Regions from separate parts of the Streptomyces sp. NPDC048057 genome, predicted to be linked through region 1. Evidence: riboswitches for the same ligand, from Rfam matches in the RefSeq annotation. Region 1 holds a riboswitch; each other region holds the start of a gene.

Region 1 (5,339 bases):
GCGGTCTGCGCCTGCCGCACGGTGTCGACCCGGTCCTCGTAGGTGTGGGTGGTGGTGATCTGGCCGTACGTCCCCTCGGACGTGTTGAGGTTGTGGTTGTACGCGTCGGCGCCCGCCGCGCGCAGCCGCTCCGCCTGCCCCGTGGAGAGCAGCCCGAGACAGGCGCACACCTCCACGTCCTCGTTCTGCTCCTTGATGGCCTCGATGGTCTTCGACACCCGGTCGACGTCCCGGTCCGTCGGCCCGCGCCCGCTGGCGACCAGGCACACCCGCTTCGCGCCGCCCGCGACCCCGGCCGCGGCGACCTCGGACGCCTCGTCCGGCTTCAGCCAGGTGTACTTCAAGATGCCCGCCGTCGACCCCAGCCGCTGCGAGCAGTACGAACAGTCCTCGGGGCACAGGCCCGACTTGAGGTTGACGAGGTAGTTGAGCTTCACCCGACGGCCGAACCACTGACGGCGCACCCGGCCCGCCGCGGCCACCAGGTCGAGCACGTCGTCGTCGGAGGTCGCCAGGACGGCGAGCGCTTCTTCCCGGGTCGGCAGCTCGCGCCGCAGCCCCTTCTCCACCAGCGTGTCCAGAAGGTCCATGGCGCCGATCCTGGCCTACCGAACTCCTCCGGGGAAAGTCGAAACCCCACAACAGCGCCGCGACGAAGTGTGTGTATGACCACATGGGTTACCCGGGCGCCGGCGATTAGGGTCTGTGAGCTGCCTACAAAAGCGCGGCCTGTGACACGAGCCGTACGAGGAGCCGAACGCCTTGCACCCAGACCCCTTCCACTGGCTCGACGACGCGGCCCGCGACCGGGAGCGGGCCGGGCTGGTGCGCACGCTCAGCCCCCGCCCCGCCGACGGCGACCTGCTCGACCTCGCCGGCAACGACTACCTCGGGCTCACCCGCCACCCGCACATCACCCGGGCCGCCGGCGAGGCCGCCCGCCGCTGGGGCGCCGGCTCCACCGGCTCCCGCCTCGTCACCGGCAGCACCGCCCTGCACGCCGAACTCGAACGGGAACTCGCCGCCTTCTGCGGCTTCGAGTCCGCTCTGGTCCTGGCGTCCGGCTACGCAGCCAACCTGGCGGCCGTCACCGCGCTGTCCGGGCGCGAGGGCCTGATCGTCTCGGACGCCGGCAACCACGCCTCCATCGTGGACGGTTGCCGACTGTCCCGGGCCGAGACCGCGATCAGCGCGCACGCCGACCCCGAAGCGGTCGGCAAGGCCCTGGACGCCCACCCGGGGCGCCGGGCCATCGCCGTCACCGACTCCGTCTTCTCCGTGGACGGCGACGCGGCGCCGCTCGCCGAACTCGCCGCCGTCTGCGCCCGGCGGGGCGCGGCCCTGCTGGTGGACGACGCGCACGGCTTCGGCGTGCTCGGCGACGGCGGGCGCGGCGCCCTGCACGCGGCCCGGATCGCCGGCGCCCCCGGCGTGGTGGCGACCGTCACGCTCTCCAAGTCCCTCGGCAGCCAGGGCGGGGCGGTCCTCGGCCCCGCCCGGGTCATCGACCACCTCGTCAACACCGCGCGTACGGTCATCTTCGACACCGGCCTCGCACCCGCCGCTGCGGGCGCTGCGCTCACCTCCCTGCGGCTGCTGCGCGACGACCCCGGGCTCGCCGGCCGGGTGCGCACGGCGGCCACGGACCTGTACGAGCGGCTGACCGCGGGGGGCCTCACGGCCGTACGGCCCGACGCCGCCGTGGTGTCCGTCCGGGCGCCCGCGCCGGAAGCGGCGCTGCGCTGGGCCGCCGACTGCCGCGCCGCGGGGCTCCGGGTGGGCTGCTTCCGCCCGCCGTCGGTGCCGGACGGGATCTCCCGGCTCCGGCTCACCGCCCGCGCCGATCTGACGCGGGAGCAGATCGCGGCGGCGGTGGAGATCGTGGTGCGCACGGCACCACCGGGCGCGCGAGGAGTGTCCAAAAACGGCCTTGCGTCGTAGAGTTCACCGCTTCGAGCGACGAAACGCTGCGCATCTTGGCGGATCGCCTCACCCGGCACCGCGATGAATGGCAGTGTGGCGCGCGAAGCACTGTCCGCGGCCGTCCGCGCATCCATCGGCTACGAAGTCGGAGCACGGCCCCGGTGGGAAAGGGACGACGTCGCCATGGCAGACCTCCAGGAAGCCACCATCACCCTGCCGAGCGAGCCCGCCTCGGTCTCCGCGGCCCGGAGGTTCGTCACCGGCGCGGTGACGGGGTGGGGGCTTCCCGCGGGGTCGGACGCCCTCGACACGATCCGGCTGATCGTCTCCGAACTCACCACCAACGCCGTGCAGCACACCTTCGGCCAGTCGCCCACCTTCCGGGTGGACGTGCTGCTGGAGCGGGACGAGGAACTGCGCCTCGGGGTGACGGACAGCCATCCGAAATGGCCCCAGCGGCTGCCGGCCGCCGTGCGCCAGGACAACGGCCGCGGCATGGTCATCATCCGCAGCCTCACGGCGCACAGCGGCGGGCGGCTGACCGTCAAGCCGACCGAGGACGGCGGCAAGACGGTCTGGATCACCCTGCCCTGGCCGGCTCGCCGGGCCGACTGACCCGGCGGGCCGGTGTGCTGACGGGCCGGCGGACCGCCGTCAGCGGACCCGGCCGTACGAGACGCTCCTGCTCCAGATCTTGTCCAGCTTCACCCAGGAACCCCGCTTGGGCGAGTGCCAGATCTTTCCCTTCCCGGCGTAGATGCCGACGTGGTAGACGCTCCGACCGGAGTGGAAGAAGACGAGGTCACCCACTTTTCTCTTGGCGGTGGAGACCCGACGCGTGGAGTTGTACTGCTGCTGGGCGGTCCGGGGCAGCTTCTTGCCCGCCTTCTTGTACGAATAGAGCGTCAGACCGGAGCAGTCGAAGCGGCGCGGCCCCGCCGCGCCCCACCGGTAGGGCGAACCCTTCTTGTCCGCGGCGACCTTGAGCGCCTTGCCCGCGTGTGCCGTTGCTGCCTGGGCCTCGGGCGAGCCGCCCGGTACGAGCATCGAGCCACCGAGTGCGGCGAGGGTCAGGGCGGACACCGCACCCGCCCGGCCGATCAGGAACGGGACGTTCATCTGCGCAGTCATGCGCAACCCTTCGTCAGCCGCCTGTGAAGGGTGACCTGTCGGGTTCGGGCGGACGAAGGTGCCCGGCCGCTGATGCGGCTTCACCCCGAGGAACGTCCGGCGCACCGGCCGTCCCGTACTGCTCGGGTCCTCCACTCCTGCCGAAGCACTCCTGTCGACCAGTCATCCGGAACGGCGGCAGGACTCGGCGTCCGTTCGGACCGCCCCGCCGAGGTGACGGGGGCTTGTCGTCCCAGGGATCTTGTCCCACGCCGTGCCGGATTTCCGAGTCAAAACGGCGGTATGTGAGTTTCAACACGAATGCGCCATTCAGGTGGACACGCCGCAATTTCCCACCGGGAGTGGACGCCGGGGGAGGCCCGCACCAGCGCTGGAATAGGACATTCCGCTAGAGGGATCGTCGTCCCGCGCAACTTGAGCGTATCGGCCGGGGGCGCCGCGACTACATCAAACGAGGTATCCGGGCGGGAACCCGAATGGCGGTTGACGTGTCGGATGACGGGCCGTCAAGGGGCAGGGTCGGCGGGGATGGTGACTCGCAGCGCCCGCCGTTCGCCGTCGAGCACCCGCAGCGCCCGGGCGAGGGTGGCCGCGTGCAGGGCGTCCTCCCCGCGGTCGTGCATCAGCGCCAGCGCGTCCTTGACCGCGACCGCCTGAGTCACCAGCGCCTGGGCGGCGCGCAACGAGGAGTACGTGAGGTCGCCACGGCTGGGGTTGATGCGTCCCACCAGGTCCACGATGCGCAGATAGCCGTCGATCAGATCGGCCTCGGCGCGGGTCAGCGCCGGCAGCGGCGGCAGTTCGGGCCGGAGCACGGGTGCGCCTTCCGTCAGCCGCGGCCGGTCAGTGACGACTTGCGGCTGCCGATCACGTGGTCCACCAGCCCGTACTCCTTGGCCGTCGCCGCGTCCAGGAAGGTGTCGCGCTCCAGGTCGGCGGCGATCTGCTCCGCGGACCGGTCGGTGTGCCGGGCGAACAGCTCCACCATCAGGGCGCGCAGCCGCAGGATCTCCCGCGCCTCGATCTCCAGGTCCGACGGCATGCCCCGGGCCGGCTCGTCGAGCGCGGGCTGCTGGAGCACGATCCGCGCCCCCGGCAGGGCCAGGCGCTTGCCGGGGGCGCCCGCGGCCAGCAGCAGCGCCGCGGTCGAAACGGCCTGTCCGATGCAGGTCGTCTCGACGTCGCAGGTGATCACCTGCATCGTGTCGTAGATCGCGAGCATCGCACTGAGCGAGCCGCCGGGAGAGTTGAGGTAGAGCGAGATCTGACGCTCCGGCGCCGCGTACTCCAGGTACAGCAGTTGGGTGATCACGTCGTTCGCCGCGGTGTCGTCGACCGGCGTCCCGAGGAAGACGATCCGCTCTTCGAGCAGCTTGGCGTAGGGGTCGAGGGTGCGGTTCCCGTGCGCGGTGCGCTCGGTGAACTGCGGCAGGACGTATCGGGCGACGGGCTGCGTCATGGCGTACCTCTCCTCGGTCCTCGACGGGCGCGCTGCGACCGGCCCCGTCTGTGCTTCCGTAAGAAACGTACAGGACGTACAGAAATCCATGAGGGAGGGTGCCCCTGAAGATGGGGGTCGATTTGCTGGTCAGGGGCCGTTCTCGTGTCGCGCGGGCGCACTTGCGACGAGGGAGAGCGCAAAAACTACACATCATGATCACGAATCCATCACCTTCCGGCGGTCTGTCTGTCTCCACCGATCCGCCGCGGTTAGGTTCGGGGCCTCAAAAGAACGTGTTGGGGAGATCGCATGACGTGGGGCGGGCAGTCGCAGCAGGCGCCGTGGGGCGGGCAGGCTCCGAAACCGCAGGGACCCGGCTGGGCGCGCAAGCGCTTCGTCGTTCCCGGAGCCGCCGTCCTCTTCTTCATGGGCGTCGGCATCGGTGCTTCGGGCGGGGGCGACGAAGGGGAGAAGGGCGGTCGTGCCGCGCCCGGGCCCACCGTCACGGTCACGCCGCGGGGCGGTGCGGCGCCGGCTCCCGCGGTGACCGCCACCGTGACCGCCGCGCCGGCCAAGACGCCCCGCACCACCGCCGGCGTCGCGCATGCCGGGGGCGACTCCGGCGCGACGCCGGTGCCGAACTTCGTCGGCATGGGACTCCAGGCCGCCCAGGACGCGGCCCAGGACGTCGGCTTCTCCATGCTGACCTCGCACGACAGCACGGGCGAGCGCCGCAACCAGCTCTGGGACCGCAACTGGAAGGTGTGCACCCAGGAGCCCGCGGCGGGGAAGAAGGTCCCGAAGGACACCGAGCTGAACTTCGGCACGGTGAAGAACGAAGAGC
Region 2 (5,339 bases), on a different contig from region 1:
CGCCCCGCCGCGTCGCCGCCTTCGCGCCGCGCGTGCAGGAGCTGACGGACCGGCTGATCGACGGCTTCGCGGACCGCGGCAGCGCGGACCTGATCCACGAGTTCGCCTTTCCGCTGCCGATCTACGCGATCTGCGACCTGCTGGGCGTGCCCGCCGAGGACCAGGACGACTTCCGGGACTGGGCGGGGATGATGATCCGCCACGGCGGCGGCCCCCGCGGCGGCGTGGCGCGCTCCGTGAAGAAGATGCGCGGCTACCTCGCCGAGCTGATCCACCGCAAGCGGGAGACGCTCGGTGCCGAGAGCGCCGACGACGACCTGATCTCCGGGCTGATCCGGGCCAGCGACCACGGCGAGCACCTCACCGAGAACGAGGTCGCCGCGATGGCGTTCATCCTCCTCTTCGCGGGGTTCGAGACGACCGTGAACCTGATCGGGAACGGCACGTACTCCCTGCTGCGCAACCCCGCGCAGCGCGCCCTGCTCCAGGAGTCCCTGGCGGCGGGTCAGACCGACCTGCTGGCGACGGGCGTGGAGGAGCTGCTGCGCTACGACGGGCCGGTGGAGCTGGCGACCTGGCGGTTCGCCACCGAGGCGCTGACGATCGGCGGGCAGCGGGTCGCCGAGGGCGACCCCGTCCTCGTCGTGCTCGCCGCCGCCGACCGCGACCCCGAACGCTTCGACGGGCCCGACGTCCTCGATCTGTCCCGACGTGACAATCAGCACCTCGGGTACGGGCACGGCATCCACTACTGCCTGGGCGCGCCACTCGCCCGCATCGAGGGGCAGACCGCGCTGGCGACCCTGTTGCGACGCCTCCCTGACCTGCAACTCGCCGTGGATCCGACCGATTTGCGCTGGCGCGGTGGTCTGATCATGCGTGGACTGCGCACGCTTCCCGTGGAGTTCGGAGCTCCAACTTACTGACGGAGCATCAACTCTGTGATGTTCGCGTTATCCCGGCTGCATCGACTTGTGACTGACGTTGGAGTCCGGCTACGTTCACCCCCGTCTCAGCCGTCAGCGAAAGGCAACCGCATGCTCTCCGGGAATGGTCGACATCGCCGTCCTCGCCAGGCCCCGGCCCTCGTCGTCGCCGCGGGGGTGACGGGATCCGCGATCGCGATCCCGCTCCTGGGCGCGGGGTCGGCGTCCGCCGCGGACTCCGCCGTCTGGGACCGCGTGGCGGAGTGCGAGAGCGCCGGGCAGTGGAGCGCCAACACCGGCAACGGCTACTTCGGCGGGCTCCAGTTCTCGCAGGAGACCTGGGACGCCTTCGGCGGTGCGCAGTACGCGGAGCGCGCCGACCTCGCGAGCCGTTCGCAGCAGATCGCGGTGGCGGAGAAGGTGTTGGCCGCCCAGGGGCCGCTGGCGTGGTCGTCCTGCGGGGCGAACGCGGGGCTGCCGGGCGTCAAGGCGCCGAAGGTCGACCCGGGCGCGCTGCCGACGCCCTCCGTGCCGGCCGTGCCGTCCCCCACCTCGACCCAGGGCGTCGGCAACGGCGTCGGGCCGGGAACCGGTGCGGACGAGGGCAAGAAGGCCGGCGGCAAGCACCGCGGCCCGGCCGCGACCGAATCCTCGGCGACTCCTGCGACTCCTGCGACCCCGGACCCCTCGGGCACGAGCGAGGGTACGGAGAAGAGTGCGGGGAAGGGCGCGGGCGAACAGCGCGCGACCGACGACACCCGGGCCTCGCGCAGCGACACGCCCGGCCGCGGCGACTCCGTCCAGCCCGCCGACCCGGGCAAGGCGGCCGGCGCACCGGCGAAGGGCCAGCAGAACGGCGGCTCGACGGGCACCGGCACCGACAGCGGCGCCGGCAAGGACGGCGCGACCCCGGGCAACCCGGGTGCCGCCGCCGACGTCCAGAAGGAGAAGGGCGAGGCCGGCGGGGACACCGCGACCGCGTCGCCCGGCACGTACACCGTCCGCCCCGGGGACAACCTCTGGGCCATCGCGGACGCGCAGGACCTCCCCGGAGGCTGGCCGGCGCTGTACGAGGCCAACCGCGACGCGGTCGGCGCTGATCCCGACTTGATCCTGCCTGGTCAGAACCTTGACCTCGGGGTGAAGTAGCCCGATTCCGGGGCACGTTGAGGCAGGGTTTTGCCGGCTTTTGTCCGTTTCTGCGTAAGTGAGACATGTGTCTCTCTGCTCGAACGGGCTTCCGTGGCCGAGCGGAACGACGCATTCCGTGCCCCACCTGCGGAAACGGAGGTTTCCGGAAGGCCGTGATGGGCGTTTTCTCCCCGATGTTCCTTCTTTGAACATCGGGGAGGGCTGTGTTTACGGTCTGACCGCTCGCCAAAGCGGGCACCACTGACCGTCACGCCGAATCCTGCCGTCGGTCGGGGGGAACAGTCGTCGCGAGAGCGCCGAAGGCAGGAGCGGGGGACCCACGTACGTGCCGGTCCCGTCCACCCCGGGGAGACCCGGGGCACGGACACCGGCTGGGCGTGTCTGATGGATCGGGCTGGACCAGCGAGCGGGGTCTGGTGCCGTGGATATCAAGGCGGAGGAGGGAGTCGACGCGGAGCGTCGGCGACCGACGACAACGCGGCGAGGCGCGGTGTCAGGGCACGCGAGCCCAGCCAGATCCGTCAGACACGCCCTAGGGGTGAAGCCGCGCCGAGCGCGCGGCCGGGCAACTCACTTGGCCCGAACCCGACAGCTCACCTCGTAGGCGTCGGTGAGGAGATCCACCATGCTGTTTTCCAGCAAGGGCAAGCACCGCCGCCCGTCCAAGGCCGCCAAGTTCGCCGCCTTCGCCGGCATCACCACCGCCGCGATCGCCGCCCCGCTGGTGGGCGCCACCTCCGCCTCCGCCGCCACCGCCGCCGAGTGGGACAAGGTCGCCCAGTGCGAGTCCGGCGGCAACTGGTCCATCAACACCGGCAACGGCTACTACGGCGGCCTGCAGTTCTCCGCCTCCACCTGGGCCGCCTTCGGTGGCACCAAGTACGCGTCGAACGCGCACCTCGCCTCCAAGTCGCAGCAGATCGAGATCGCCGAGAAGGTCCTCGCGGGCCAGGGCAAGGGTGCCTGGCCGAGCTGCGGCGTCGGCCTCTCCAAGGCCGCGTACAACGGCGGCGGCGCCGAGCAGGCCCCCGCCCCGAAGCAGGAGCAGCCGAAGCAGCAGCCCAAGCAGGAGCAGCCGAAGCAGCAGCAGGCGCAGCCCTCGCAGGAGCGCGCCGAGGCCCCGACCACCCGCTCCGAGCGCCCGTCCGCCCCGGCCAAGTCCGCGCCGAAGGCCGGCGGCTTCGAGAAGGGCGACGGCGAGTACGAGGTCCAGTCCGGCGACACCCTGAGCAAGATCGCCGAGACCGAGCAGGTCGAGGGCGGCTGGCAGAAGCTCTTCGAGCTGAACAAGGACGTCGTGGACGACGCCGACGTCATCTACCCGGGTCAGCAGCTCCACCTGAGCTGACCCGTCGCGAACCCACGGGCCGTCACCCCGACCCGACCCCCCACGGGTTCGCCACTCACGGCCCCGGGCCGGCGCGCTTCCCCCGTACGCGCCGGCCCGGGGTTCTGTGTGTCACGGGTGCGCCGCGCGCCCGCGCCGATCGTCGATGGCCCGCGTCTGAGCAGGCATCCGCGCAGTTGAGAGGCGTTACCCGGCAGTAGCTGTGCGCCTTTCGGCCGGGGTGAAGTTCTTCGCACTCTTTTTCGTCCCAGGGGGCGGGCAGCGGCCGGTCGGCGCCCCCCAGCCGGTTAGGCTCTTGCCGTTGGGCCGCTGAGCCCGCACCCCACGCGTCACATCCCAGAAGGAGATGCTCGTGCCGTCCATCGACGTCGTCGTAGCCCGGGAAATCCTGGACTCCCGAGGCAACCCCACGGTCGAGGTCGAGGTCGGCCTCGACGACGGGAGCACCGGCCGCGCCGCCGTGCCCTCGGGTGCCTCCACCGGTGCCTTCGAGGCCCTGGAACTCCGCGACGGAGACCCGAACCGCTACCAGGGCAAGGGCGTCGAGAAGGCCGTCCTCGCCGTCATCGAGCAGATCGGCCCGGAGCTCGTCGGCTACGACGCCACCGAGCAGCGCCTCATCGACCAGGCGATGTTCGACCTGGACGCCACCCCGGACAAGTCGTCGCTGGGCGCCAACGCCATCCTCGGCGTCTCCCTCGCCGTGGCGCACGCCGCCTCCGAGGCGTCCGACCTGCCGCTCTTCCGCTACCTCGGCGGCCCGAACGCGCACCTGCTGCCCGTTCCGATGATGAACATCCTGAACGGCGGCTCGCACGCCGACTCCAACGTGGACATCCAGGAGTTCATGATCGCCCCGATCGGCGCGGAGTCCTTCTCCGAGGCGCTGCGCTGGGGCACCGAGGTGTACCACACCCTCAAGAAGGTGCTGAAGGGCCGCGGCCTGTCCACCGGCCTCGGCGACGAGGGCGGCTTCGCGCCGAACCTGGACTCCAACCGCGCCGCGCTGGACCTGATCATCGAGGCGATCAAGGAAGCCGGCTACGTCCCGGGCAAGGACATCGCGCTCGCGCTCGACGTCGCCGCCTCCGAGTTCTACAAGGACGGCTCGTACGAGTTCGAGGGCAAGTCCCTCTCCGCCGCCGAGCTGACCGAGTACTACGAGGAGCTGGTCGCGGCCTACCCGCTGGTCTCCATCGAGGACCCGCTCTTCGAGGACGACTGGGCCGGCTGGAAGGTGCTCACCGACAAGCTGGGCGCCAAGGTCCAGATCGTCGGCGACGACCTCTTCGTCACCAACCCGGAGCGCCTGGCCCGCGGCATCGAGGAGGGCTCCGCGAACGCCCTGCTCGTCAAGGTCAACCAGATCGGTTCGCTGACCGAGACCCTGGACGCCGTCGAGCTGGCCCAGCGCAACGGCTTCAAGTGCATGATGTCCCACCGCTCCGGCGAGACCGAGGACGTCACCATCGCCGACCTGGCCGTCGCCACCAACTGCGGTCAGATCAAGACCGGCGCCCCGGCCCGCTCCGAGCGCGTCGCCAAGTACAACCAGCTCCTGCGCATCGAGGAGATCCTGGACGACGCGGCCGTGTACGCGGGCCGCAGCGCGTTCCCCCGCTTCAAGGGCTGATCGGCCCCGGCAGCCAGTCGTGCGGTACGTCCCCGGCCGCGGTCCCGTACCGTGTCCGGGGACGTACGCGCGTACGTCCCCCGATGGCACCGACCAGACGGCACCGACGGAGCAGCCGGCGCAGGGGAGGCGGAAGAGATGGCCCGAAGGAAGCCCGGGACCGGTGACGGACGGTTCTCCACCGCGACCAGGCTGCGACTGCTCGGCGAGCAGACCGCCGCGCGCGTGTACCGCTCCCAGACCAAGCGCCAGGCGCGCCGCTCCCGGCTGACGGGCCGGG
Region 3 (5,339 bases), on a different contig from region 1:
CCTCGCCGACGGAGCGGTGCGCGGGGACGCCGTCGACCTCCTGCCACTCGGGCGGGAAGGCGCGGTTCACGGCGTACACGCGGCCGGTGTAGCCGCCGCCGACGAGGTCGCGCAGGACGGTGCGGCCCACTCCCCCGGGCGCGCGCCCGACGCCGACGACCGCGACGGCCCGCGGCGCCAGCAGCCGCTGTACGGACCGCGCCTCGGCCCGGTGCTCCCGGGCCCGCTGCACCGCGACGGACTCCGCGGTCGGCTCCAGGTCGAGCGTCAGATGGACGGAGCCGTCCTCGAAGCTGCGCTTCTGGGTGTACCCGGCGTCCCGGAACACCTTGATCATCTTGGTGTTCGCGGGCAGCACGTCCGCCGCGAACCGGCGGATCCCGCGCTCCCGTGCGACCGCCGCGATGTGTTCGAGCATCGTGGAGGCGACGCCGCGGCCGTGGTGGGCGTCCTGGACGAGGAAGGCCACCTCGGCCTCGTCGGCGGGCGCGCTGGCCGGCCGGCCGTGCTCGTCGATCCGGTCGTAGCGGACGGTGGCGACGAACTCCCCGCCCACGGTGACGGCGAGGCCCACCCGGTCCACGTAGTCGTGGTGGGTGAAGCGGTGCACGTCCTTGGGCGACAGACGGGGGTAGGGCGCGAAGAAGCGGTAGTACTTCGACTCGTCCGACACCTGTTCGTAGAAGCTGACCAGCCGGTCGGCGTCATCGACGGTGATGGGGCGGATGCGCGCGGTACCGCCGTCGCGCAGCACCACGTCCGCCTCCCAGTGGTCGGGGTAGGCGTGGTCCCGCTCGGTCTGCATGGCAGAAATCGTACGGCGCCGAGGCCCGGCGGTGGTGCGGTTGGACCGTACTCGGGCACCATCGCCCCGGCGGGACGGGGCCTGCCCGGGGCCGCCGGGCCGGGGGTTTACGGTCGGTAGGAGCACCCGGAGCGTCGTGAGAGACTGACCGGGACTGGTCTAGACAACAGCTGATTCGAAGGGCAACACCATGGCTGAGCGCCGTGTCACCGTCGGTTGGGCCGAGGGCCTGCACGCCCGACCCGCCTCCATCTTCGTCCGCGCTGCCACGGCCTCCGGCGTCCCCGTGACGATCGCCAAGGCCGACGGCACCCCGGTCAACGCCGCCTCCATGCTCGCCGTGCTGGGCCTGGGCGCGCAGGGCGGCGAGGAGATCGTCCTCGCTTCCGACGCCGACGGCGCGGACGCCGCCCTGGACCGGCTGGCCAAGCTGGTCGCCGAAGGGCTGGAGGAACTGCCGGAGACGGTCTGAGCCACCCAACGCTCGGCCTTCACGGGCACGCGGCGCACACCGCGTCAAAGGCGCTGATCCTTCGGATCGGCGCCTTTTGCCGTTCCTCGCGTTGCCGTTCCCCGCGCGAAGACGCGCGGCATGCGGATGGGCCCCGGCGCGGTGCGCCGGGGCCCTTCCGGAACGGGAGTCGCGGGGGTCAGACGTTCACGCCGCGGGCGCGCAGATACGCGACCGGGTTCACGTCCGAGCCGTACTCCGCGCTGGTGCGGACCTCGAAGTGGAGGTGCGCCCCGGTGGAGTTGCCGGTGGAGCCCGCGCGGCCGATCTGCTGGCCGGGCATCACGGCCTGCCCCTCGCCGACGGTGACCGAGGAGAGGTGGGCGTACTGGGTGTACGAGCCGTCCCGCATCTTGATGACGACGTTGTAGCCGTACGAGCCGGCCCAGCCGGCCTCGACGACGGTGCCCGCGCCCACGGAGACCACCTGCGTGCCGGAGGAGGCGTGGAAGTCGACGCCGGTGTGGCTGCCAGAGGACCACAGCGAGCTGTTGGCCTCGTACGAGGTGGTGACCTGCGAGCCGGCGACGGGCAGCTGGTAGGAGTTCATCAGCCGCTGGCGCTCGGCCTCGCGGGCGGCCCGCTCGGCGGCCTTGCGCTCGGCCTCGGCCTTGCGCTTCGCCTCCGCCGCGGCCTCGGCGCGGGCGACGGCCTCGCGCTTCTGGCCCACGGCCTGGTCGGTGACCTGCTCGGCGAGGGTGTCGGTGGCGGCCAGCATCTGGAGCGTGCCGGTGTCCTCGGCGCTCAGGCTTCCGGTGTCGCCGTCGTTCCTCGGCTCGTTCTCCGTCGCGAACGCGGGGGACGCGAGGGTGCCGATCACCCCGGTGGTGGCGAGGGTCGCGGCGCCGGCGAGGCTCGCGCTCCTGCGCGTCACGCGGCTGGGGGCACGGTGCTTCCCGGTGGGGCGGGCGAACGCCATGGAGGGTCCGGTCCTTTCCTTCCTTCTCGCCTACCGGGTTAGCTGACGGGTTCGGAGAGAGGAAGGTCTCCTACGGCTCCTCCGCAGGCCGCGGAGGGGCCGATTCACCCCGGGGGACTGGGTCCCCGGCTCCCCTGGGCTCACGCCCGGCGGGGACTCGGCGATGACTGTCCGTGCCGCGGGTGCGGCGGGCTCCTGGCGAACAGCCGGATCGACGCTAGGCGGGCCCGCTCGCGTTCACCAAACAAACGACGATCTTTGTTGGCTATGCCACAGCACGTGTCGCCCGACTTCCCATCAAAAAGGACATTCGACGGGGAGATGCGCCGCCCGGACGGCGAACGTGCAACGGACGCACGGCCGTCGGGTGACGGTCCGATGGCGTCAGTGTGCCCGAAGTGTGACCACGGGTGCGCTGCCATCACCGAGGCGACCCCATGACGGAGCCCCGGCGTCCACGGACACCGGGGCTCTGTCGTCAGCGGGCTCCGTCAGCCCTTGACCACCGTCACCTCACCGATGCCCAGCGCCCGCACCGGCTCCGCGATCTGCGCCGCGTCGCCGACGAGCACCGTGACCAGTCGGTCGACGGGGAAGGCGCTCACGACCGCCGCGGTCGCCTCCACCGTGCCCGTCTGCGCCAGCCGTGCGTACGACTGCGCCTGGAAGTCGTCCGGAAGGTGCTGCTCGACCTGGTCGGCGAGGGTGCCGGCGACCGACGCCGCCGTCTCGTACCGCAGCGGGGCGACCCCGACCAGGTTCTGCACGGCGACGTCCCGCTCCGCGTCCGTCAGCCCCTCGGCGGCCAGCGTGCGCAGCACCTGCCACAGGTCCGCCAGCGCGGGACCGGTGTTGGGCGTGTCGACCGAGCCGCTGATGCCGAGCAGCGCGGCCCCCGACCCGTCCGGCGCCGAGCACAGCACCTGCGCGAAGGCCCGTACGCCGTAGGTGTAGCCCTTCTCCTCGCGCAGCACGCGGTCCAGGCGGGACGTCAGGGTGCCGCCCAGGCAGTACGTGCCGAGGACCTGGGCGGGCCAGACGCGGTCGTGCCGGTCCGCGCCGATCCGGCCGATCAGGAGCTGCGTCTGCACGGCGCCGGGACGGTCCACGACGACCACGCGTCCGGTGTCGTCGGCGGTGGTCTCGGCCCGGGGGTGCGCCGGGGCGGTGTCGCCCGCCCACGCGCCGAGCGTCTGCGCGAGCAGCTCGTCCAGGTCGACGCCGGTCAGGTCGCCGACGACGACCACGGTGCTGGTGGCCGGCCGTACGTGGGCGTCGAAGAACGCCCGCACGGCGGCCGAGTCGATCCGGGTCACCGTCTCCTCGGTGCCCTGGCGGGGCCGGGACATCCGCAGCGAGGCGGGGAACAGCCGCCGGTACAGCTCCTTGGCAGCGCGCCGCCCCGGGTTGGCCGTCTCGTGCGGGATCTCGTCCAGGCGGTTGCGGACCAGCCGCTTGACCTCGCCGTCGTCGAACGCGGGCTCGCGCAGCGCCTCGGCGAGCAGCCCGAGCGCCTTGGGCAGCCGGGAGACCGGGACCTCCAGGGAGACCCGGACGGCGGGGTGGTCGGCGTGGGCGTCGAGCGTGGCGCCGCAGCGCTCCAGCTCGGCCGCGAACTCCTCGGCCGACCGGGACTTCGTGCCCTCGGACAGGGCGCGGGCCATGATCGTGGCCACCCCGTCGAAGCCCTCGGGCTCGGCGCCCAGCGGGGCGTCGAGGATGACCTCCACCGCCACCACCTGCTGGCCGGGGCGGTGACAGTGCAGCACGGTCAGGCCGTTGTCGAGACGTCCGCGCCCGGGCGCGGGGAACGCCCAGGGGGTGGGCTCCCCGGACGTGGGCATGGGGTGGAAGTCCATCGTCGTCAGCGGCTCGGCGGCGTCGGTCACTGGTCCGCCCCCTCTCCTGCGTCGTTCTGGGCGGCGTCGTCGGCGGCGGGCAGCGGCTCGTACACCAGCACCGCCCTGTTGTCCGGGCGCAAGCGGGCCCGGGCGATGTCGCGGACCTCCTCTGCGGTGACGCTCAGCACCCGGTCCACCGCGGTCAGCGCGAGCTGCGGGTCGCCGAACAGCACGGCGTACCGGCACAGTTCGTCGGCGCGGCCGGAGACCGTGCCGAGCCGGTCCAGCCACTCGCGCTCCAACTGGGCCTGGGCGCGCTCCATCTCCTCGGCCGTGGGGCCCTCCTCGGCGAAGCGGGCCAGCTCCTCGTCGACCGCGGCTTCGATCTGCGGGACCTCGACCCCGCCGGAGGTCTTCACGTCCAGCCAGCCCAGCGAGGGCGCGCCGGCCAGCCGCAGCAGCCCGAAGCCGGCGCCCACGGCCGTCTGGTCGCGTCGCACCAGGCGGTTGTGGAGGCGGGAGGACTCGCCGCCGCCGAGAACGGTCAGGGCGAGGTCGGCGGCGTCGCACTCGCGGGTGCCGTCGTGCGGAAGGCGGTACGCGGCCATCAGCGCGCGCGCCGGCACCTCCTCCTCGACGACCTCGCGCAGCTGCTGCCCCATGACGTCCGGCAGCGAGCCGTCGCGCGGCGGCTGCTTGCCGTCGTGCCCGGGGATGGAGCCGAAGTACTTCTCGATCCAGGCGAGGGTCCGCTCGGGGTCGATGTCGCCGACGACCGACAGCACCGCGTTGTTCGGCGCGTAGTACGTGCGGAAGAAGGCGCGGGCGTCCTCCAGGGTCGCCGCGTCCAGGTCGGCCATGGAGCCGATGGGGGTGTGGTGGTACGGGTGGCCCTCGGGGTAGGTGAGGGCGGTGAGCTTCTCGAACGCGGTGCCGTACGGGACGTTGTCGTACCGCTGGCGGCGCTCGTTCTTCACCACGTCGCGCTGGTTCTCCATCGACTCGTCGTCGAGGGCGGCCAGCAGCGAGCCCATCCGGTCGGCCTCCAGCCAGAGCGCGAGCTCCAGCTGGTGGGTCGGCATCGTCTCGAAGTAGTTGGTGCGCTCGAAGCTGGTGGTGCCGTTCAGGGAGCCTCCTGCGCCCTGCACCAGTTCGAAGTGTCCGTTCCCCTCGACCTGCTTCGAGCCCTGGAACATCAGGTGCTCGAAGAGGTGGGCGAGGCCGGTGCGGCCCTTGACCTCGTGGCGCGAGCCCACGTCGTAC
Region 4 (5,339 bases), on a different contig from region 1:
TGTGGTTGCCCGCGCAGTTCCCCGCGCCCCTAAACCCCCTGTCCGTGCCCCGCAGACGAAAGACGGGGCCAGCACATCAGGGGCGCTGGGGGTACCCCCGTGCCCGCAGGGCACAGGGGCGGAACTGCGCGAGCAACCCGCCACCGGGGCGCAGGCGCCCGAGGACCGCGGCCGGCATGGCGCAGACGCGGCCCCAGGAGCGGAGCCGGAGCCGGAGGCGCAACCGTAGAATGGGCGCATTGTGTCGAAGCTGCGTCATCACACCCCAGAAGAAGCCTCCGCTCCCAGCCGGGACCGGGGCGAGCCGCGTTTCCCCGGCGGGCCCGCCGCCGACCCCGCCGGATCGCACCACGAGCGGCGGATCCGGAGTTTCCAGCCGCGGCGGAGCCGGGTGACCACCGGGCAGGAGGACGCGCTGCGGCGGCTGTGGGGCGCCTGGGGGCTGGACATCGACGGGCGGCGGGTGCTCGACCTCGCCGAGATGTTCGACGGGCTGCCCGTCGTCCTGGAGATCGGCTTCGGGATGGGCGAGGCCACCGCCCGGATGGCCGCGGCCGACCCCCGCACCGGCATCCTCGCCGTCGACGTGCACACCCCCGGCCAGGGCAATCTGCTGGCCCTCGCCGAGCGGAACGGCCTGACGAACGTCCGGGTCGCCAACGGCGACGCGATCATCCTGCTGCGCGAGCAGCTCGCGCCGGGCGCGCTCGACGGGATGCGGGTGTACTTCCCCGACCCCTGGCCGAAGAAGCGCCACCACAAGCGCCGGCTGATCCAGCCCGAGTTCCTGACGCTGGCCGCGCGCTGTCTGAGGCCGGGCGCGGTGCTGCACTGCGCCACGGACTGGGAGCCGTACGCGGAGCAGATGCTGGAGGTGCTCTCGGCGCACCCGGACTTCGAGAACGCGTGCGCCGACGGCGGCTTCGCGCCGCGGCCCGACTTCCGGCCCCGTACCCGCTTCGAGGGGCAGGGGCTGGACAAGGGACACGTCGTACGGGACCTCCTCTTCCGGCGCGTGGCGCCCCCCGCCGGTTCCGGTCCCGAAGGCGTCCCCCAGCAGCAGGCCGCCCCCACATCGTCCTGACGGGGCCGTCACCGGGCCGGTCCGCGGCCACGGAAACCGATTCCGCCTCGCCGACTGTCACTGGTCCTCGTTAGGGTCGTCGGGTGTCCGAGCCGCCGCCCCCTCCCCGGTCCGCGCCCCAGCAGGCGCAGCCGGTGTTCGACGCGCTGCCCGAGCGCTCCCACTGGCGCTACAAGCCCCGTCGCGCCTCGCAGCTGTGGCGCAGCAGGGCGATCCGCGTCGGGGTGCTGATCACCCTGCTGGCGCTGTGCGGCCTGGTGATCCTCGCGCTGGTGCGGGAGCAGACGGGCACCCGGGGCTTCCTCGTCGGCCTGGGGCTGGCCACCCTGCCCGTTCCACTGCTGCTCGCCGCGTTCCGCTGGCTGGACCGGGTCGAGCCGGGCCCTTGGCGCCACCTCGTCTTCGCATTCGCCTGGGGCGCGTTCGCCGCCGCCCTGGTGTCGCTCACGGCGAACACCTTCGCGGCCCGTTGGATAGCCACCGCCACCGCCGACCCCTCCAGCGCGGACACGCTCGGCGCGACGGTGGTGGCCCCGGTCGTCGAGGAGAGCGCCAAGGCCGCGGCCGTCTTCCTGCTCTTCTTCTTCCGCAGACGGGACTTCACGGGCCTGGTCGACGGCGTCGTGGTCGCCGGCTTCACCGCGACCGGCTTCGCCTTCACCGAGAACATCCTCTACCTCGGCCGGGCCTTCGACGACGACCAGTCGACGGGCTCGGAGGGCTTCGAGTCGATGACGGCGGCGACCTTCTTCGTACGGATCGTCATGTCGCCGTTCGCGCACCCGCTGTTCACGGTGCTCACGGGCATCGGTTTCGGGCTGGCCGCGCTGGCGGCCCGCCGGCGCAGGTTCCGCCGCACCGCCCTGCCGCTGCTGGGGCTCGTCCTCGCCATGGGCGTGCACGCGCTGTGGAACGGTTCGGCGTCGATGCTCGGCCCGTTCGGCTTCTACGCGGTGTACGCGCTGTTCATGGTCCCGGCCTTCGGCCTGCTGACGTGGTTGACGATCTGGTCCCGGCAGCGGGAGTTGCGCACGGTCTCCACGGCGCTGCCGGCGTACGCGGCGGCCGGCTGGCTGGCGTCCGCCGAGCCCTCCGCGCTGGCCTCCATGCGGGCGCGCACCGCGGCCCGTGACTTCGCCCGGCGTACGCAGGGGTCCGCGGCGGCGCACGCGGTGGCGGAGTACCAGCGCTTCGCGACCTCGCTCGCCTTCCTCCGCCACCGGGCGCAGCGCGGCGCGGTCGACCCTGACTTCGTCGCACGGGAGCAGGAGTTGCTGCACCACATGTGGCGGCGCAAGGAGGTGGCGAGCCCGGCGCTGACGTACGCGGCCCGGGCGACGGGCGCGGTCCGGGTGCCCCCGCCGTACCGGGACTACGAGGGCTACAACCCGTACCGCGTGTGACGCGGGGACGTATCGCTGGCCAAGATCCGGCGGAAAAGACCGACGGCCCTGGCGTCGGGGGGTGACACCAGGGCCATCGGCGATTTCGGGGACGGCGTACGAGCACGGCCGGCAGCCGGCTGAGGGCGCACGAGCGCGCCCCATGCCCAAGAGCCGGAAGAGCTCAGGGAACTCAGCAGTGCGAGGAAGCCGGCGCCCGCTCGTCGCAGCCGTCGTCGGGCCAAAAGCTCAGGGCCCGGGACTCGCTGCTCAGACGTTGAGGTTCTTGCTCTGCAGCCAGGACGCCGGGTTGATGGTGGCACCGCCCGGGGTCTTGACCTCCATGTGCAGGTGCGCACCGGAGACGTTGCCGGTCGCGCCCACGCGCCCGACGCCGTCGCCCGCGACGACCTTCTGGCCCGCGCTCACGCCGACCGTCTGCATGTGGGCGTACATGATCTCGGTGCCGTCGTTCAGCTCCAGGATGACCTGGTAGCCGTACGCCGGGCCGGACCAGCCGGCGAACTTGACCGTACCGGCGCCCACGGCCTTCAGAGGGGTGCCCGCCGAGGCGACGAAGTCGAGGCCGGTGTGCTGGCCGGAGGACCACATCGAACCGGACTGGCCGTACGTCGCCGAGATGCTGTACGAGGAGAGCGGCAGCGCGAACATCTTCGCGAGCTTCGCCTTGCGCTCCTCCTCCGCCTTGGCCTTGGCCTCCGCCTCGGCCTTCTTCTTCTCGGCCTCGGCCTTCGCCTTGGCCTTCGCGCGCGCCTCCGCCTCGGCCTTCTCCTTCGCGGCCTTGTCGGCGGCGGCCTGCTTCGCGGCCTCGGCCTGGGCCTGCTGCTGCTCGGCCTGCTGGAGGATCCTGGAGCGCAGGGCCTCGCCGGCGCCGCCTTCGGCGGTGGCGCCCATGGCCATCAGCTCGCTGGAGCCTTCGGTGGACGGCTCGTTACCGTCATCGTCCTTGCCGTCGCCGCCCCCGAGACCGTCGGGGAGGGAGATGGCGACCGGGGGCTTGTTCTGGGCGGTGGCGATGCCACCCGCGCCGACCGCGGCGATCACACCGACGCCGAGGACGGTGGAGCTACGGGCGAAGGCCCTGCGCTGCTGGCGCAGGACGCGGTGGCGACCGCGCGAGGAGCCGACCGTGTCCGCGCTGGGGTTCCACTCGCCGTACGAGCGCTCGGCCCCGTTTTCGCTGAAGGCACCGGTCCTGGAGGACCCGGCAGGAGCTTCCGGGGCAGGGCTGTTGGACGCCACTGAGGCGTACTCCTTTCCTTCCTTCTCGCCTACCGGGTTAGCTGACGGGTTCGGAGCAGGAAGGTCTCCTACGGAACGCTTCGCAGGCTGCGAAGCATCCGATTCACCCCAAGAGGTGGTTCCCCGGTTCCCTTGCGGGATTCGGCGCGTGCGCACGGCGTCGCCCTGACGGCGACTGGGACGACCGCGCTGCGTTATCGAACGTTAATAGACACCCGGACCGGATTCCAAGCCGGTCCCCATGATCGTTAACGAAGATCGCGGAACCAACCGGGACACAAGCGGCCGGATTCGGGCGACTTGAGCGGCCCGAACGAGGTTTAACCCGCACCTCGACCCTGCCATGGCCCTGACAGTACGTCAGATGGCGTGCTCCGAGCAGTCGTTCGACTACGCTGCGTGGACCGTCGGCGGGAGCTGGGGTCTCTCCTACGGATCAGGCCCTAGGCGGGCCGGGTGACCGCCAGCAGCGCCATGTCGTCCGTGGAGCCGCCCCCGGTGTGCCGGCGGACGTCGTCGATGAGCGCGTCCAACAGCTCCCCCGGGCCCGGGAAGGCGCGCCCGACGAGCCGGCTGCCCGGCTCATAGAAGGCTCCGGACGCGTCCCGCGCCTCCGACAGGCCGTCCGTGTAGAGCAGCAGCGTCGCCCCCGGCGGCATCGGGTGCTCGTCCACCCGGTCCGGCCACTCCCCCAGCGACTGCATTCCGATCGGCAGCGCCGGCTCCCCCGGCGCCAGCCGCCCCAACCCTCCGTCGCCGCGCAGCAGCAGCGGCTCCGGGTGCCCGCGGTTCACCAGCCGTACGACCCCGAGGCCGTGCGGGATCTCCGCGATGACCGCGGTGGCGAACCCCTCGAAGGCGTCCACGTCGGCCTCGCCCCGCCGCCCCGCCTCCCGGGTCAGCGCCCGCTCCAGCCGCTCCGCCACCCCCTCCAGGGCGCTCTCCTGCTCGGCCGCCTCGCGGAACGAGCCGATCAGCACGGCCACCGCCTCCACCGCGCCGAGCCCCTTGCCCCGTACGTCCCCGACCACCAGCCGCACCCCGTGCGGGGTGTCCTGCACCGCGAAGAGGTCGCCCCCGATGAACGCGTCCGCGAGCGCCGCCTCGTACCGGGCCGCGATCCGCAGCCCGCCGATCTCCTCGGCGGGGGTGGGCAGCACGGCGCGCTGCGCGGTCTCGGCAATCACCCGGGCGGAGGCCAGCCGCTCGTTGCTGCGCGCGACGACCCGGTTGATGAAGAGCGCGAGCACCGAGACGGTGAAGACGGTGGTCAGCTCGGTGTACGCCTGGGTCTGCCCGAGCGAGTGGTTGTAGACGTCCAGGGCCAGCTCGGTCAGCACGGCGAAGGCGCCGGTCGCCAGCGTGACGGCCCAGGAGAAGAACGGGGCGGCGATCAGCGGGGCGGCGGTGAACATCGGCACCGCCGTGAACTTCCCCGGGGTCGAGAGGTCGTAGACCACCCCGACGATGATCATCAGCGCCGGCAGCATCCGCGCGAAGCGCCGGGCACCGAAGTTGTTCCGCTGCTCTTCCTCCGCCACGGGTGCTCTCCTCCCCCCTCAGCCTCGGTGCGGCGGGCACGGACGGCGAGCCGGCTGGGCCGGTCGGGG

What was found. A riboswitch is a leader RNA that binds a small molecule or an ion and turns the genes downstream of it on or off. The one in region 1 is predicted to bind cyclic di-AMP.
Positions count from the first base shown of each region.
Region 2: it holds a riboswitch for cyclic di-AMP, as region 1 does, so the genes downstream of both, AB0E05_RS29720 (transglycosylase family protein) here and AB0E05_RS15225 (C40 family peptidase) in region 1, are expected to answer to the same signal.
Region 3: it holds a riboswitch for cyclic di-AMP, as region 1 does, so the genes downstream of both, AB0E05_RS28635 (M23 family metallopeptidase) here and AB0E05_RS15225 (C40 family peptidase) in region 1, are expected to answer to the same signal.
Region 4: it holds a riboswitch for cyclic di-AMP, as region 1 does, so the genes downstream of both, AB0E05_RS05485 (M23 family metallopeptidase) here and AB0E05_RS15225 (C40 family peptidase) in region 1, are expected to answer to the same signal.

Region 1 covers NZ_JBEZNF010000011.1:140,810-146,148, reverse strand. The annotation lists gene bioB (biotin synthase BioB) at 1-590, opposite strand, end outside; gene AB0E05_RS15235 (8-amino-7-oxononanoate synthase) at 763-1,941, shown strand; gene AB0E05_RS15230 (ATP-binding protein) at 2,107-2,538, shown strand; gene AB0E05_RS15225 (C40 family peptidase) at 2,578-3,054, opposite strand; cyclic di-AMP (ydaO/yuaA leader) riboswitch at 3,058-3,254, opposite strand; gene AB0E05_RS15220 (hypothetical protein) at 3,561-3,869, opposite strand; gene AB0E05_RS15215 (ATP-dependent Clp protease proteolytic subunit) at 3,884-4,513, opposite strand; gene AB0E05_RS15210 (PASTA domain-containing protein) at 4,805-5,339, shown strand, end outside.
Region 2 covers NZ_JBEZNF010000030.1:91,729-97,067, reverse strand. The annotation lists gene AB0E05_RS29730 (cytochrome P450) at 1-926, shown strand, start outside; gene AB0E05_RS29725 (transglycosylase family protein) at 1,038-2,075, shown strand; cyclic di-AMP (ydaO/yuaA leader) riboswitch at 2,579-2,700, shown strand; gene AB0E05_RS29720 (transglycosylase family protein) at 2,704-3,426, shown strand; gene eno (phosphopyruvate hydratase) at 3,773-5,059, shown strand; gene AB0E05_RS29710 (septum formation initiator family protein) at 5,198-5,339, shown strand, end outside.
Region 3 covers NZ_JBEZNF010000028.1:73,142-78,480, forward strand. The annotation lists gene AB0E05_RS28625 (GNAT family N-acetyltransferase) at 1-805, opposite strand, end outside; gene AB0E05_RS28630 (HPr family phosphocarrier protein) at 996-1,277, shown strand; gene AB0E05_RS28635 (M23 family metallopeptidase) at 1,456-2,235, opposite strand; cyclic di-AMP (ydaO/yuaA leader) riboswitch at 2,249-2,408, opposite strand; gene AB0E05_RS28640 (pitrilysin family protein) at 2,727-4,124, opposite strand; gene AB0E05_RS28645 (pitrilysin family protein) at 4,121-5,339, opposite strand, start outside.
Region 4 covers NZ_JBEZNF010000004.1:40,933-46,271, forward strand. The annotation lists gene trmB (tRNA (guanosine(46)-N7)-methyltransferase TrmB) at 242-1,084, shown strand; gene AB0E05_RS05480 (PrsW family intramembrane metalloprotease) at 1,168-2,487, shown strand; gene AB0E05_RS05485 (M23 family metallopeptidase) at 2,737-3,729, opposite strand; cyclic di-AMP (ydaO/yuaA leader) riboswitch at 3,741-3,886, opposite strand; gene AB0E05_RS05490 (PP2C family protein-serine/threonine phosphatase) at 4,173-5,270, opposite strand.